3 regions of the Oxobacter pfennigii genome follow, and region 1 is predicted to be linked to each of the others. Evidence: a T-box and tRNA genes for the amino acid it is inferred to sense, from the RefSeq annotation. Region 1 holds a T-box; the other regions hold tRNA genes.
The links. The T-box of region 1 lies ahead of OXPF_RS19890 (valine--tRNA ligase). A T-box ahead of a tRNA ligase gene usually reads a tRNA of that ligase, here a tRNA-Val.
Positions count from the first base shown of each region.

Region 1 (4,256 bases):
GATTTAATTTTTCCTCGGCATCTTCATCCTTGAAGACCTCGTCATTTTTAGGCCACTCTGATATCACTATTGAAGAATCATCACCTTTAAGATGGGTAAATATCTCCTCTGTTATAAAGGGCATAAATGGGTGCAATAATTTGAGCATTCCTTCAAGTACAAAAGAAACTGTGTAAATGGCTGCTTTCCTGGAATCATTATTTTCCCCGTAAAGCCTGGTTTTTATAAGCTCGATATACCAGTCGCAATATTCGTTCCAGGAGAAATCGTATATCTTTTGCGCTGCTATACCCAATTCAAAGCGGTCCAAATTTTCGGTAACCTCTGAAGTTACCTTGTTGAATCTGCTTAAAATCCACTTATCTTCAATTGATAAATTTTCCTTTACGTCTTCAAATTTATATTTGTCTTCATCAAGGTTCATCATAACAAATCTTGATGCATTCCATATCTTGTTTGCAAAATTACGGGAGGCCTCCACCCTTTCCATATAAAATCTCATATCGTTTCCGGGAGTATTGCCTGTCATGAGCATGAAACGCAAAGCATCGGCACCGTAACGGTCTATTATTTCAAGAGGATCAATGCCGTTTCCTAAGGACTTGCTCATTTTTCTTCCCTCTGAATCCCTTACTATACCGTGTATGAATACATGATTAAAAGGTATTTCCTTCATGGATTCAAGGCCTGAAAATATCATCCTGGCAACCCAGAAGAATATGATGTCATAGCCGGTAACCAAAACGCTTGTGGGATAAAAATACTTCAAATCCTCAGTGTTTTCCGGCCAGCCTAATGTTGAGAAAGGCCATAGGGCGGAGCTGAACCAGGTATCTAAGACATCCTCATCCTGCATTAAGTTGGTGGATTGGCATTTGCCGCAATTTTGAGGTATATCCTTAGCTACTATTATTTCACCGCAGTCCTTGCAATACCAAACGGGGATTCTGTGACCCCACCATAACTGCCTTGATATACACCAATCCTGAATATTTTCCATCCAGTTAAAGTATACCTTTGAGAACCTGTCGGGTACAAATTCTATGCTCCCATTTTTAACTGCTTCAATGGCAGGTTCTGCAAGGGGCTTCATATTTACAAACCACTGCTTTGAAAGTATGGGCTCAACTGTTGTGCTGCACCTGTAGCATTCTCCTACATTGTGGTCATGCTCTTCTGTTTTAACCAAAAGACCTAATGAGGTTAAATCCTCTACTATCTGCTTTCTTGCTTCGTATCTGTCAAGGCCGTCATATTTTCCTGCCTTTTCGTTCATGGTACCGTCGTCATTCATTACCCTTATCTGCTCTAAATTGTGTCTTTGACCTACTTCAAAGTCATTAGGGTCATGGGCAGGTGTAATTTTAACGCAGCCTGTTCCAAAGTCCTTATCAACATAGGAATCGGCTATGACTGGAATTTCCCTGTTCATTATGGGGAGTATCAGCATTTTGCCTATTAAATGCTTGTATCTTTCATCTTCCGGATGTACTGCAACGGCTGTATCTCCTAGCATGGTTTCCGGCCTGGTAGTGGCAACGACAACATATTCCGCGCCGCCTTTAACGGGATACATGATGTGCCAGAAATGTCCCTGCTGTTCTGTATATTCAACTTCCGCATCTGAAAGTGCCGTTTTGCATCTCGGGCACCAGTTTATGATCCTGCTTCCGCGATATATAAGTCCCTTTTCATATAAATCGATGAAGACCTTTTTAACAGCTTCATTAAGACCTGCATCCATAGTAAAGCGTTCCCTTGACCAATCACAGGAGGAGCCTAATTTCTGAAGCTGCTCTCTTATCCTTGCCCTGTATTTATGAGTCCAGTCCCAAACCTTGTCTAAGAATTCATCTCTTCCTATTTCCTTTTTTATAATTCCCTGTTTTTTAAGCTCTTCTTCAACCTTAACCTCCGTTGCAATACTTGCATGGTCTTCACCGGGAACCCAAAGGGTTGAATAGCCCTGCATCCGCTTCCACCTGATAAGGACATCCTGTATTGTATTGTCCAGCGCATGGCCCATATGAAGCTGTCCTGTGATGTTTGGCGGAGGTATAACTATTGTATAGGGCTCTTTATCTTTATCCACCTCAGGTGTAAAATACCCTTTTTCCATCCATTTATCGTATAATCTTTCCTCAAATTCTTTGGGATTATAGGTTTTCGCAAGATTTTTTGTCTCATCCATAATGGTTCCTCCCTTAGTTGGGGACAAAACTTTAGTAGTGCCCCCTTTCCTTAATTTTGCTATTGGAACTGTTGCATTTTGAACAACGTAAATGAATTGTGAGAGTTCCTTAACAAGTTCTTGGTAACGCTGATGCAGAAAATGCTTAGAATTTTAGATTGTTTGAGCGATAAGAAGTTTAAAAATTCTTGCATTTTCAGAGCAGGGAACCTTAGAACTTGTGGAACTTGAACATAGCAAAGATCGTGTTCAAAATGCAGCGGCCCCTAATTAAAATAAAAAAACCCTTCCGTCTTAGAAAGGACGAAAGGATATATTTCCGTGGTACCACCTTAATTCCGGCTAACACCGGCTCTCAATACATAACGGTTGAAACCGTCAGAGCTTACTTTAAATTCAGCCCGGATGCTCAGAAGCTACCTTCAACTAAAAACATAAACCCGGAAAACCTTTCAGCCTATGAGCCTCCCTCTCTGACGGAAGTTTTAGTTTACTCCTCTTCATCATAGCATTTTAACAATATTTAAAGATGTTTCATAGTTTATAATATACCCATATTTTAAGAAATGTCAACATTAATTTTAAAAATATTCTTTCACCTGCAAGTAACCTATATTGGAGTTAAGGAATAGTATAGACTGATAATATTTATACCTGGAGGGGTAGTTTTGCGTAAAATCAAACTGACAGCGATTATTTTAATCATAATTACATTAATTGTTTCATTGTTCAGCGGATGCACTAAAGCAGAACAAAACAAAGGTGATACAACGCCAACACCTACAGTTGCAAAGAGTCCAACATCTGAACCTGTGAAGCTCACAAAAATAAGATTAAATGAAGTTGTAAGGTCCATATTCTATGCTCCCATGTATGCGGCTATAAACGAAGGTTTCTTTGAAGAGGAAGGCTTTGAAATCGAACTCTCAACCGGACAAGGCGCAGATAAGACAATGCAGCAAGTTCTTTCAAAGAATGCTGACATAGGTTTTTGCGGACCGGAGCAGGTAATTTACCTTTACAATCAAGGAAGAGAAGACTATACAGTTGTTTTTGCACAACTCACAAAGAGAGATGGATCATTCCTGGTAGGAAGAACCCCCGAAACGGATTTTAAATGGGAGAGCCTTAAAGGAAAAACATTGATAGGCGGAAGGCCGGGCGGTGTTCCCCAAATGACTTTAGAGTATGTCATAAGGCAGCATGGACTTGATCCATTAAAAGACGTTGAATTCATAACAAATCTTGATTTCACAGCTACACATTCCGCATTCAGAAGCGGCATGGGGGATTATGTAGCATTATTTGAACCTACAGCCACCGTATTAGAAGACCAGGGTGCAGGTTCGATAGTAGCATCAATAGGTAAAGACTCGGGAGAAATTCCCTACACCTGTTTCTTTGCTACAAAATCCTATATGGAGAGTAATCCTGAGACTATACAAAAATTCACCAATGCTCTATATAAGGGAATGCTCTGGGTTGAAAGCCATACTCCCGAAGAAATAGCAGACTCAGTTAAATCTTTCTTTCCAGGTTCCGATGCTGCCCAGCTTGCAAAGGTTGTAAAAAGATACAAGGATCAGGATGCCTGGTCAAAGGACCTTATACTATCCGAAGAATCCTTAAACAGGCTTTGCGATGTTATAAAGACCTACAAAGCAGATTTGCTGCCTCAGATACCTCCATTTGAAAATGTTGTAGACAATAAATTTGCAATACAAGCCGGTAAAAACTAAGTAATGTAAAGGGGGGGATAATAGTGCCAAATCCCAAGCTTGAAATAATCAATGTTTCCATGAAATATCATACCCTGTCCGGCGAAACAGAAGCTGTGCATGATTTTTCTCTCATCGTGGATGAAGGTGAGTTCATAAGCATTGTTGGACCCAGCGGCTGCGGAAAATCCACCATTTTATCTATGATATCAGGTTTGTTAAAACCATCCTCCGGTAAAATATTTCTTGATGGAATGCCGATTACAGGAACAACCAGCAAAATAGGCTACGTATTTCAAAAAGATGTTTTATTTGAATGGAGGACCATAGAACAAAATGTCATGTTG
Region 1 is NZ_LKET01000068.1:88,111-92,366, forward strand. Features, by position in the region: gene OXPF_RS19890 (valine--tRNA ligase) at 1-2,191, opposite strand, end outside; T-box leader at 2,488-2,707, opposite strand; gene OXPF_RS19900 (ABC transporter substrate-binding protein) at 2,860-3,930, shown strand; partial or broken gene OXPF_RS19905 (ABC transporter ATP-binding protein) at 3,990-4,256, shown strand, end outside.

Region 2 (4,256 bases), on a different contig from region 1:
TAAATGCAATTCATAGTAAAAGTGAAAATATGTGGTCTGACTTTCATAGTGTTTCCTGCTAAACCCTAATCTATTATAGCAAGAGCTTATTGTTCAGTCATATCATATTGCTTCAAAGATTCCCTGGCATTCTTTATTCCCTCATCAGCTATCATAACGGATTTGGAACGGTGACTCCCTGGTATCAAATCCTCTTCGGTAAGTTCATTAAGAATACCAAAACCATAGCCCTTCCAACTTCTGAGATATTGAATTCCAAATTCATTTTCCTTCCAGGATGTAAGGTACAACAACATCAGAGTTAATTCCTTAATTTCTTCTTTTAAATCCTCTTTTTCCATCTTAAGTACCCCATGATTATTTTGTTACATGAAAAATTAACATTAGGGAATTTCTCAATTTATACCAGTAATAGCTTTAGGATGTTGATTCTATTGCTGTTATAGACCTTGAAAAGTATGATATAAATAAATCCACTTGAATATTTTGTTGCTCAAAGTGCTTTAGGCTTTGAGTCGCATAAAAAAACTCTGCATGGATTTATTACTCCCATGCAGAATATTATCATACTTCAAATATACTTTAATCAGAAAATCTATTTTTCAAGTTCACGTAGTATTAAATTAGAACATCTTAATTAATATGAGAAAAAATACACCGATTTTCCCTGTTTAATATGTTAATCTACACTTTCGTGCCATCATCAGTTCTAGAACATTTCCTTGCTCATTCTGTCTATTTCTGCATCTACAGCTTCATACACGCCAGGGAATATACTAAATGCCAAACCATGAGTCATTGCGGGTATGAAGTATAACTTTCCGCAATTTCTGCAGGCTCTTTCAGTTTCCCTTCTGATTTCTTCAGGTGTTACGCCTTCCTTATCCAATATACCGTTATCAATGTCACCCATTATTGTAATTTTGGGGCCATATTTCTTAATAAGCTCAGGGTTATTGTTCGTTGATACTGCACCCTGCCAGATATCGATACCCATTTCAATCATTTGCGGAACAAGGTTAGCAGAATATGCATCGTTATGGTGAACAATAAGCTCAACTCCGTTAGCCTTATAATATGCGTATATTTTCTTGAAACCGGGAACAATGAACTCCTCAAACATTTCAGGAGACATGAATGAATTTATGTGGCTGCCCCAGTCATCATGCTGGAAGAGGCAATCCGGACGAACATATTTAACAATCTGTTCAGCATATTTAAGCATCCATTCAACTATGTAATCGATAAGCTCATGCATAGCCTCAGGCTCTTCATAGAAGTACATTAAAGCATCGTCTATTCCCGTTAAGTAATGCACCTGCTCGAAGATTCCCGGTGCACGGAATACCGTTACGAACTGCTCATTACGATCAATTTTAGCTGCAGCTTCTACTATCGGAGCCCAATCTTCTTCAGGATAATCAAGCTTAGGAGCTTTAACGACTTCCTTCCATTTTGTGATATCCTTAACTACCTTGTGTTCATAATCGTGCACCGGGAAACCACCGGGTACGTTTGCAGGCCAGCTTCTTGTAACCCCCCAGGCATCCACAACATTAGGGCCGCCCCTTTTAGCACTAGGATTATTACGGGAAATAGGGTCACCCATTACAATCCCAAATGCCTCGTACTGTTTTACAAATCTGTCGGGATTTCCTCCCCTGATTGTCTCTAAAAGATTCTGCCTCTTAGTTAACATAAAAATACCTCCTTAATAATAATTGACTTATTAATAAATTATTGCTATTACAATAGCAAATAAATAAGCCCTGCTTTTAAGAAATTGATTATTTTTATATTAGTAACCCGATTCCATCTTCCGATGTGCATAGCATTTCTACTGGTATGTCTATATGTGCGAAGAATAGAGAAATGTTATATTGATTTGCCTTATATGCTTCCCCATCTGCTATGGTTTTATGACGCAAGTGATATTAAATCCTTAGTCTATTGAATAATAATAATCGCAATTTTATCATCATATTTATTGTAATGCTATGAGAGCAATTATACAATAATATAATTGCTTCTTTGTTTTACTGCTGCAGTTTTCACTTTTTTTGGTTTCTGATCTGACCATTATCAATATCAGCTTTTCATTATCATCTACCAAAGATACTATATCATTTACTTTGCTCGCATTATACTCAATCCACTCAGCCACATCCTTTACCATAAACAGCGGATTGTCATAGTAAACAAATTATTGTTAGAGAATTATACCAATATTTATATGATGTAAAAATAGAAAACCTAATTCTAATGATATTAAATGAAATATGCTTTAGCAACATTTCACTTGCCCTCAGGACAAATTTCATTGAAAAAAACCAAGCTGAAAAGCTTGATTTTTTCTGGTGGAGGGAGATGGATTCGAACCATCGAAATCGTCCGATAACAGATTTACAGTCTGCCCCCTTTGGCCACTCGGGAATCCCTCCGTAATATTTTAAATATCAGGTTATGGAGCTGGCAGTCGGAATTGAACCAACAACCTGCTGATTACAAGTCAGCTGCTCTGCCTGTTGAGCTATGCCAGCATATAAATGGTGGGAACAATAGGGCTCGAACCTATGACCCTCTGCTTGTAAGGCAGATGCTCTCCCAGCTGAGCTATGCTCCCACTTGCTGTGACAATGAATAGTATATAACAAAATGCCCATTGGTTTCAACAAGTAAAATAATCCTTTATCGTTAAAATAAGCAGAATAAGTCTATTTAGCTTAAATTATCACCTTATATAGATATAACCTAGATTAATTATTTACGCTGTATATTTGTTTAATATGCTTTTAAGTTTTGCAAACTCTTCATCTGTATATTTAAGGCTTAGAGCATCTAAAATACTTTCTTTCTCACTCTTTGTAACCATCGTTTCAAAAAGCCTTTTTAATTTCAGTATTTCGCTCTCATTCAAATTCCTCATGAGGTTTAACATATCCACTTTATCATTCAGCTCCATATTGCCATGAACAAATGAGTTGTATGCATTTATAATACTGCTGCCCGCACTTTTTGCACTTTCGGCATTTTGCGCTTCCTCTTCAATAATCCTTTCGCTTCTTAATTTTCGTAAAGCGTCGCCGGAATATTCATCACCTGATGAAGTGAAGGAGAAAATGCTCCTTAAGTCTTCCTCATCCTGCTCTATACAATATTTATCAACATATTCAATATTAACGCTCTTATTGTAATCATCAAATATATATCCTAAATACTCCCTGTCATCATACATTGTATATCCCGTACTTTGAACCGGCTTGAATTCTTGTCTTTCTATTTCCAGTATTGATGCAATGCATACAGCAGTCATGAATATGACCAAAAGAATATTAAAACCTGTGTTTTTCTTCATTACATCGCCTCCTATGTTCTCCTAAAGCTATTATGGATTTCATCCCATATTTTTATTCAACGGAGTAAAAAAAGTAATTATAGACTTGAGTAGGTTATATACATATAACTAGGAGGTGGGTATATTGCACAATAAAAATCCACAGAATGATGTCGGCATAAGGGTCAGCTATACGGATAAGGATGCAGTCAGCACTCTTGGCAAATTTATCAGCAGTTTTTTTAACACCAAAACCATAATAGTTTGCATAGGTACTGATAAATGCATAGGCGACTGCTTGGGGCCTTTAGTTGGCACCCTTCTATTAAACAAGAACTTCTCATATCCCGTAATAGGAACCTTGGATTTCCCTGCCCACGCAGTCAATCTTGAAAAAGTAATTTCAGAAATTAACGAAAAGCATAGAAACTCTTTTATAATCGCCGTAGATGCCTGTCTTGGCCAGGCAGACTGTATCGGCGATATTCAGATAAAATTAGGACCTGTGCACCCCGGAAAAGGGGTAGGCAAGGCCCTTCCTAAAGTTGGAGATATTTCAATTGTCGGTGTGGTAGACTCTATTGATGTTTCCGATATATTTTCCATCAGAAGCATTCGGCTTAATTTGATAATGAAAATGGCCGAGATAATATCCTCGGCCATCATAGAAGCTGCAAGAATGTAAAAAGGCGGCACTCTGCCGCCAAAAACTTACTGGCCAACTATGGCAAACATAAGTTCTCCTTCACATGCTCTTTTTCCATCTACCGTAGCATAGGCATTGGCTTTTCCGATGCCTCTTTTAAGTGTTACCAGTTCCACTTCCATCCTTAATGTATCACCGGGCACTACCTGTTTTCTGAAGCGTACTTTATCGATTCCAGCAAATACCGCAAGCTTACCCTTGTACTCTTCCATGGAT
Region 2 is NZ_LKET01000029.1:132,959-137,214, reverse strand. Features, by position in the region: gene OXPF_RS08515 (DUF6429 family protein) at 87-341, opposite strand; gene OXPF_RS08510 (uroporphyrinogen decarboxylase family protein) at 710-1,699, opposite strand; gene OXPF_RS22865 (hypothetical protein) at 1,985-2,176, opposite strand; tRNA gene OXPF_RS08500 (tRNA-Tyr) at 2,356-2,441, opposite strand; tRNA gene OXPF_RS08495 (tRNA-Thr) at 2,465-2,540, opposite strand; tRNA gene OXPF_RS08490 (tRNA-Val) at 2,548-2,623, opposite strand; gene OXPF_RS08485 (hypothetical protein) at 2,765-3,355, opposite strand; gene yyaC (spore protease YyaC) at 3,480-4,019, shown strand; gene fabZ (3-hydroxyacyl-ACP dehydratase FabZ) at 4,046-4,256, opposite strand, start outside.
Region 2: it has a tRNA-Val gene. The T-box ahead of OXPF_RS19890 (valine--tRNA ligase) is inferred to sense a tRNA for this amino acid. The anticodon was not compared.

Region 3 (4,256 bases), on a different contig from region 1:
CAGAACCAATGATAGAAGGATGGAAAAGAGCTTTACAAAGCCTACTTTAAGTGCTACGCCGGGAGATTTGAGCCTGGTTATACCAAAAAGGCAGCTGGATAATATAATTGAAATGATTTATGCATTGGATAAGATAGCTCCGGGTACGGCAAATGAAGATACATTATTATATGGAGTGGAAGTTAAATTTTATAACTCCAGGGTGGAAGTGGATAACAACTTAGAAACCGACATCAAAGGCTTATATATATTGGGAGACAGTTCGGGAGTGACCCACTCGCTGTCTCAAGCTTCGGCAAGCGGTGTTTATGTAGGCAGGATATTGGCCGACAAGTTAAAAAATAAAATTTTGGGTTAAGATGAAAAAGCAAAGGAGTGGCGCAAATGTCAGGAACAGTAGTTATAGGTGCTCAATGGGGCGATGAAGGAAAGGGAAAAATAACGGATTATCTTGCAGAGCATGCACAGGTGGTTGTAAGATACCAGGGCGGTAATAACGCCGGCCATACGGTGGAAACGGGGGGAAGGCAGTATAAGCTTCACCTTATACCATCGGGAGTATTGTACCCTGAAACTTTAAACATCATAGGAGACGGAGTTATAATAGACCCCCAGGCTCTTTTTGAAGAAATCGAATATCTGGAGAATTTGGGAGTCAAGGTGGATAATCTCTGCATAAGCGACAGGGCTCATATTATAATGCCTTATCACAAGGTATTGGACGGCCTTGCTGAAGAAGGCAGGGGAGATTCAGACATAGGTACCACTAAAAAAGGTATCGGTCCTTGCTATACGGATAAATTCGAAAGAACCGGAATTAGGGTCTGCGACTTTTTAAATAAAGATACCTTCGTCAAGCTGGCAGGGGATAATATAGATTTTAAAAACGCTATTATAACCAAAATATACAATGAAAAGGCATTAAACAAGCAGCAGATAATAGATGAATACCTGATTTTTGCTGACAGAATGAGGCCTTATGTAAAGGATACCACCGATGTCCTTCACAATGAGATTAAAAAGGGCAGCAAGGTATTGTTCGAAGGCGCCCAGGGCACTCTGCTTGATATAGATTACGGAACTTATCCTTACGTTACATCCTCCCACCCAATATCCGGGGGAGTGTGTGTAGGCGCAGGGGTAGGACCTAAGGCCATTGACAAAGTGGTAGGCGTGTGCAAGGCATACACCACAAGGGTAGGAAAGGGTCCCTTTCCAACAGAATTATTCGATGAAATAGGCGACGGAATAAGGGAAAAGGGCAAGGAATACGGCACTACTACAGGAAGAGCAAGGAGATGCGGCTGGCTGGATTTAGTCATATTGAAATATGCAACCAGGCTTTCCAGCATCACAGACATTGCCGTAACTAAAATAGATACCCTTGCAGGACTTAAAAAGATTAAGGTGTGCGTAGGATATGAGCTCGACGGCAAGGTAATTGATTACTTTCCTGCAAGCCTAGAGATACTTGCTAAATGCAAACCGGTATATGAAGAATTCGACGGTTGGGATGAATCCATTGAGAATGCCAGAAGCTATGATGACCTTCCGGAAAATGCAAAGAAGTATTTAAAGAGAATAGAAGAATTTGCAGAGACTAAGATATCGATAGTTTCCGTAGGACCGGGAAGAGACCATACAATAACTGTATAGATATAAGGCGGCCGATGTGCCGCCTTTAATAATATATTATAACCGTAGATTTTCACTGGGTTAAGGGTTTTTATATACCAAAAAGTGCCATAAGAAAAAGTTAATTTAATGTGTTGACAGCAATGATAATTTCTTGTATTATATAAAAGTGCCTTGACGAAGGAAGCAATAAATAAGTCATGGCCCCTTGGTCAAGCGGTTAAGACACCGCCCTTTCACGGCGGTAACAGGGGTTCGAGTCCCCTAGGGGTCACCACATATGGGAGCATAGCTCAGCTGGGAGAGCATCTGCCTTACAAGCAGAGGGTCATAGGTTCGAGCCCTATTGTTCCCACCATATGCGGCCTAGTAGCTCAGTTGGTTAGAGTGCCGGCCTGTCACGCCGGAGGTCGAGGGTTCGAGCCCCTTCTGGGTCGCCAATTATTGCTGGCTTAGCTCAATTGGCAGAGCAGCTGACTTGTAATCAGCAGGTTGAAGGTTCAATTCCTTTAGCCAGCTCCAAATTGTAAATAAAATAAACAGCTCATGTGAGCTGTTTATTTTATTTTTGCCTTCCTTCTCTTAAGTTCCGCAGTCTTGAATCTTATATCCTCTCCGTAAAACTTATATACCGAGAAATGGCCGAAAATTCTTGAGGTTATGCGCTCTGCATATGTATTATATATGTTATCCAGGGAAAAATTCGTGGATATCAAGGTCTTTTTGCCTGATAAAAGCCTTTTGTTTATTATATTGTAAAGCTCCATTTGTGTAAATTCCGTTATGTATTCGGTACCTAAATCATCTATTATAAGTAAATCGCATTCATATATATTGTCTACCTTATCCTTTGCAAGCTCATTGCTAGAGTCAAACATGCCTGTCTTTAATATCTCCATAAGGTTTGAAGCCGTCTGGTACACAACAAGCTTCCCTTTATCGATCAAATCCTTTGCTATGCAGCTTGAAAGAAAAGTTTTGCCAAGGCCTGATTTACCATAAAAAAAGAGATTTTCATCGTTTTTGTCAAAGTCCTGAACGAAGTTTATACAGGCCGCAAATATTCGCTCCATGTTCTTTCTTGGAGTAAGGGGCTCATCCTCAAATCTGTTCTGGGAGTAGTAATCAAATACAAAGGTTTCAAAATTCTCTTTGGGAAGAAGGCTCTTTAAATTTGACTGATCATACAATACATTTATTATCCTCTGCTTCAAGCAGCGGCACTTCTCCGAACCTTTATAGCCAGTATCCTGGCATTCATTACATTCAAAAATCGGTGAATCATAATTCATGGAAAGATTGTTCTGCGACAGTAGCTCCCCTTTTTCCATCTTTAAATCTATGGTTTTTTGCTTTAAATTTTCTAAAAGCACATCAATTGGCGCATCCTTTTTAAAAATGCTCCGGGCAATTTCTATTCCCACCATGGAGAGCTCGTTGTCTATTGCCTGGATGCGGGGGATTTTTTTATAAATATCCTGCTTTCTAAGCTTTGCAGCTTCCTCAGCATAAGCCCTTTTTTTATCGTAATCATTGAATATTTCGGTTATGTATTTATTATTCATCAGGCGTCACCTCTTCTATGCCCAAGAGTTTCTTTTCCAATTCCTTTATATCATATGAGCGCTGATCGTAGCTGTTAAAGGTATTTACAGGAGCTTTGAACTTCATGTTTTTGGACTTCTTCTTGGAATCCGCAGTCTCAACCTCTCTTAAGGTCTTTATTCCCTGCTTTGACCAGTTGGAAAGTATACCGTCTATATAGCTGAAATTAGGCTCATTTATTCTCAATGAGCAAATTTTGCAGGCCTCCAAAACCAGCTCTAGGCTGAAGTTCCAGTTGCTGAACCATTTATCTAAGAATTCTTCCTGGGGCTTCATCAAATCGTGCTCCTTGAGGCCTAAAAAGTCTAAAATCAGGCGGTACTTATTATATTTTTCTTCGTGCTGAGTTATGTATTTTTGGGCGTCTTCAACAGATGCTATATTGGCATCGTGCCAGGCTATGGCCACTTTCTCAAAATACCTGGAATCCACTTTCTTTTTGGATTTGCAGTATTCAATTAAGAGCGTTATCACCTCGGGAGAAAATGAATAATCATCCAGCCAGCTCAAATACATGGAAATTTCCTTGGCAGACATGGTGCGCCCTAAGGACTTTTCAATATTTTGAAACATATCCTTTATTTTTGCATTGTCCATTCTTGAACGTATGTCCTCGGGTGAATAAGTTGCTGCCATACTTACGGATGATTTATTGCTATAGAATACGTCATAAATATTTAAAAACTCAATCTGTAATTCCCCGGAGGATTTTTTGATATTAACCAGGCCCTTTGATTCCCAGTATTCCCAGGCCTTAATTATATCGCTTTCCAAAAGCTCAAGCTTTTGGGATATGAAGTCGCCGGATACCTTATTTCCGTTTATTGCTTCAATAAATCCGCAAAGATACACCTTTACGAAGTTGCCGTCGGCATTTGCCATATATTCATCGATAAAAATATTGGGTATAGGAGTTACCCCTGATTGTCTCATCTGTGCAGTAAATATGTAGTTTGCCATTTTTAAGTACCACGTTCCCTCTCTGATTTTTACAATGCAAAAAGCAATGATTGCAG
Region 3 is NZ_LKET01000051.1:155,189-159,444, reverse strand. Features, by position in the region: gene OXPF_RS17955 (NAD(P)/FAD-dependent oxidoreductase) at 1-358, shown strand, start outside; gene OXPF_RS17950 (adenylosuccinate synthase) at 385-1,656, shown strand; tRNA gene OXPF_RS17945 (tRNA-Glu) at 1,838-1,912, shown strand; tRNA gene OXPF_RS17940 (tRNA-Val) at 1,918-1,993, shown strand; tRNA gene OXPF_RS17935 (tRNA-Asp) at 1,999-2,075, shown strand; tRNA gene OXPF_RS17930 (tRNA-Thr) at 2,082-2,157, shown strand; gene OXPF_RS17925 (ATP-binding protein) at 2,193-3,200, opposite strand; gene OXPF_RS17920 (DnaD domain protein) at 3,193-4,256, opposite strand, start outside.
Region 3: it has a tRNA-Val gene. The T-box ahead of OXPF_RS19890 (valine--tRNA ligase) is inferred to sense a tRNA for this amino acid. The anticodon was not compared.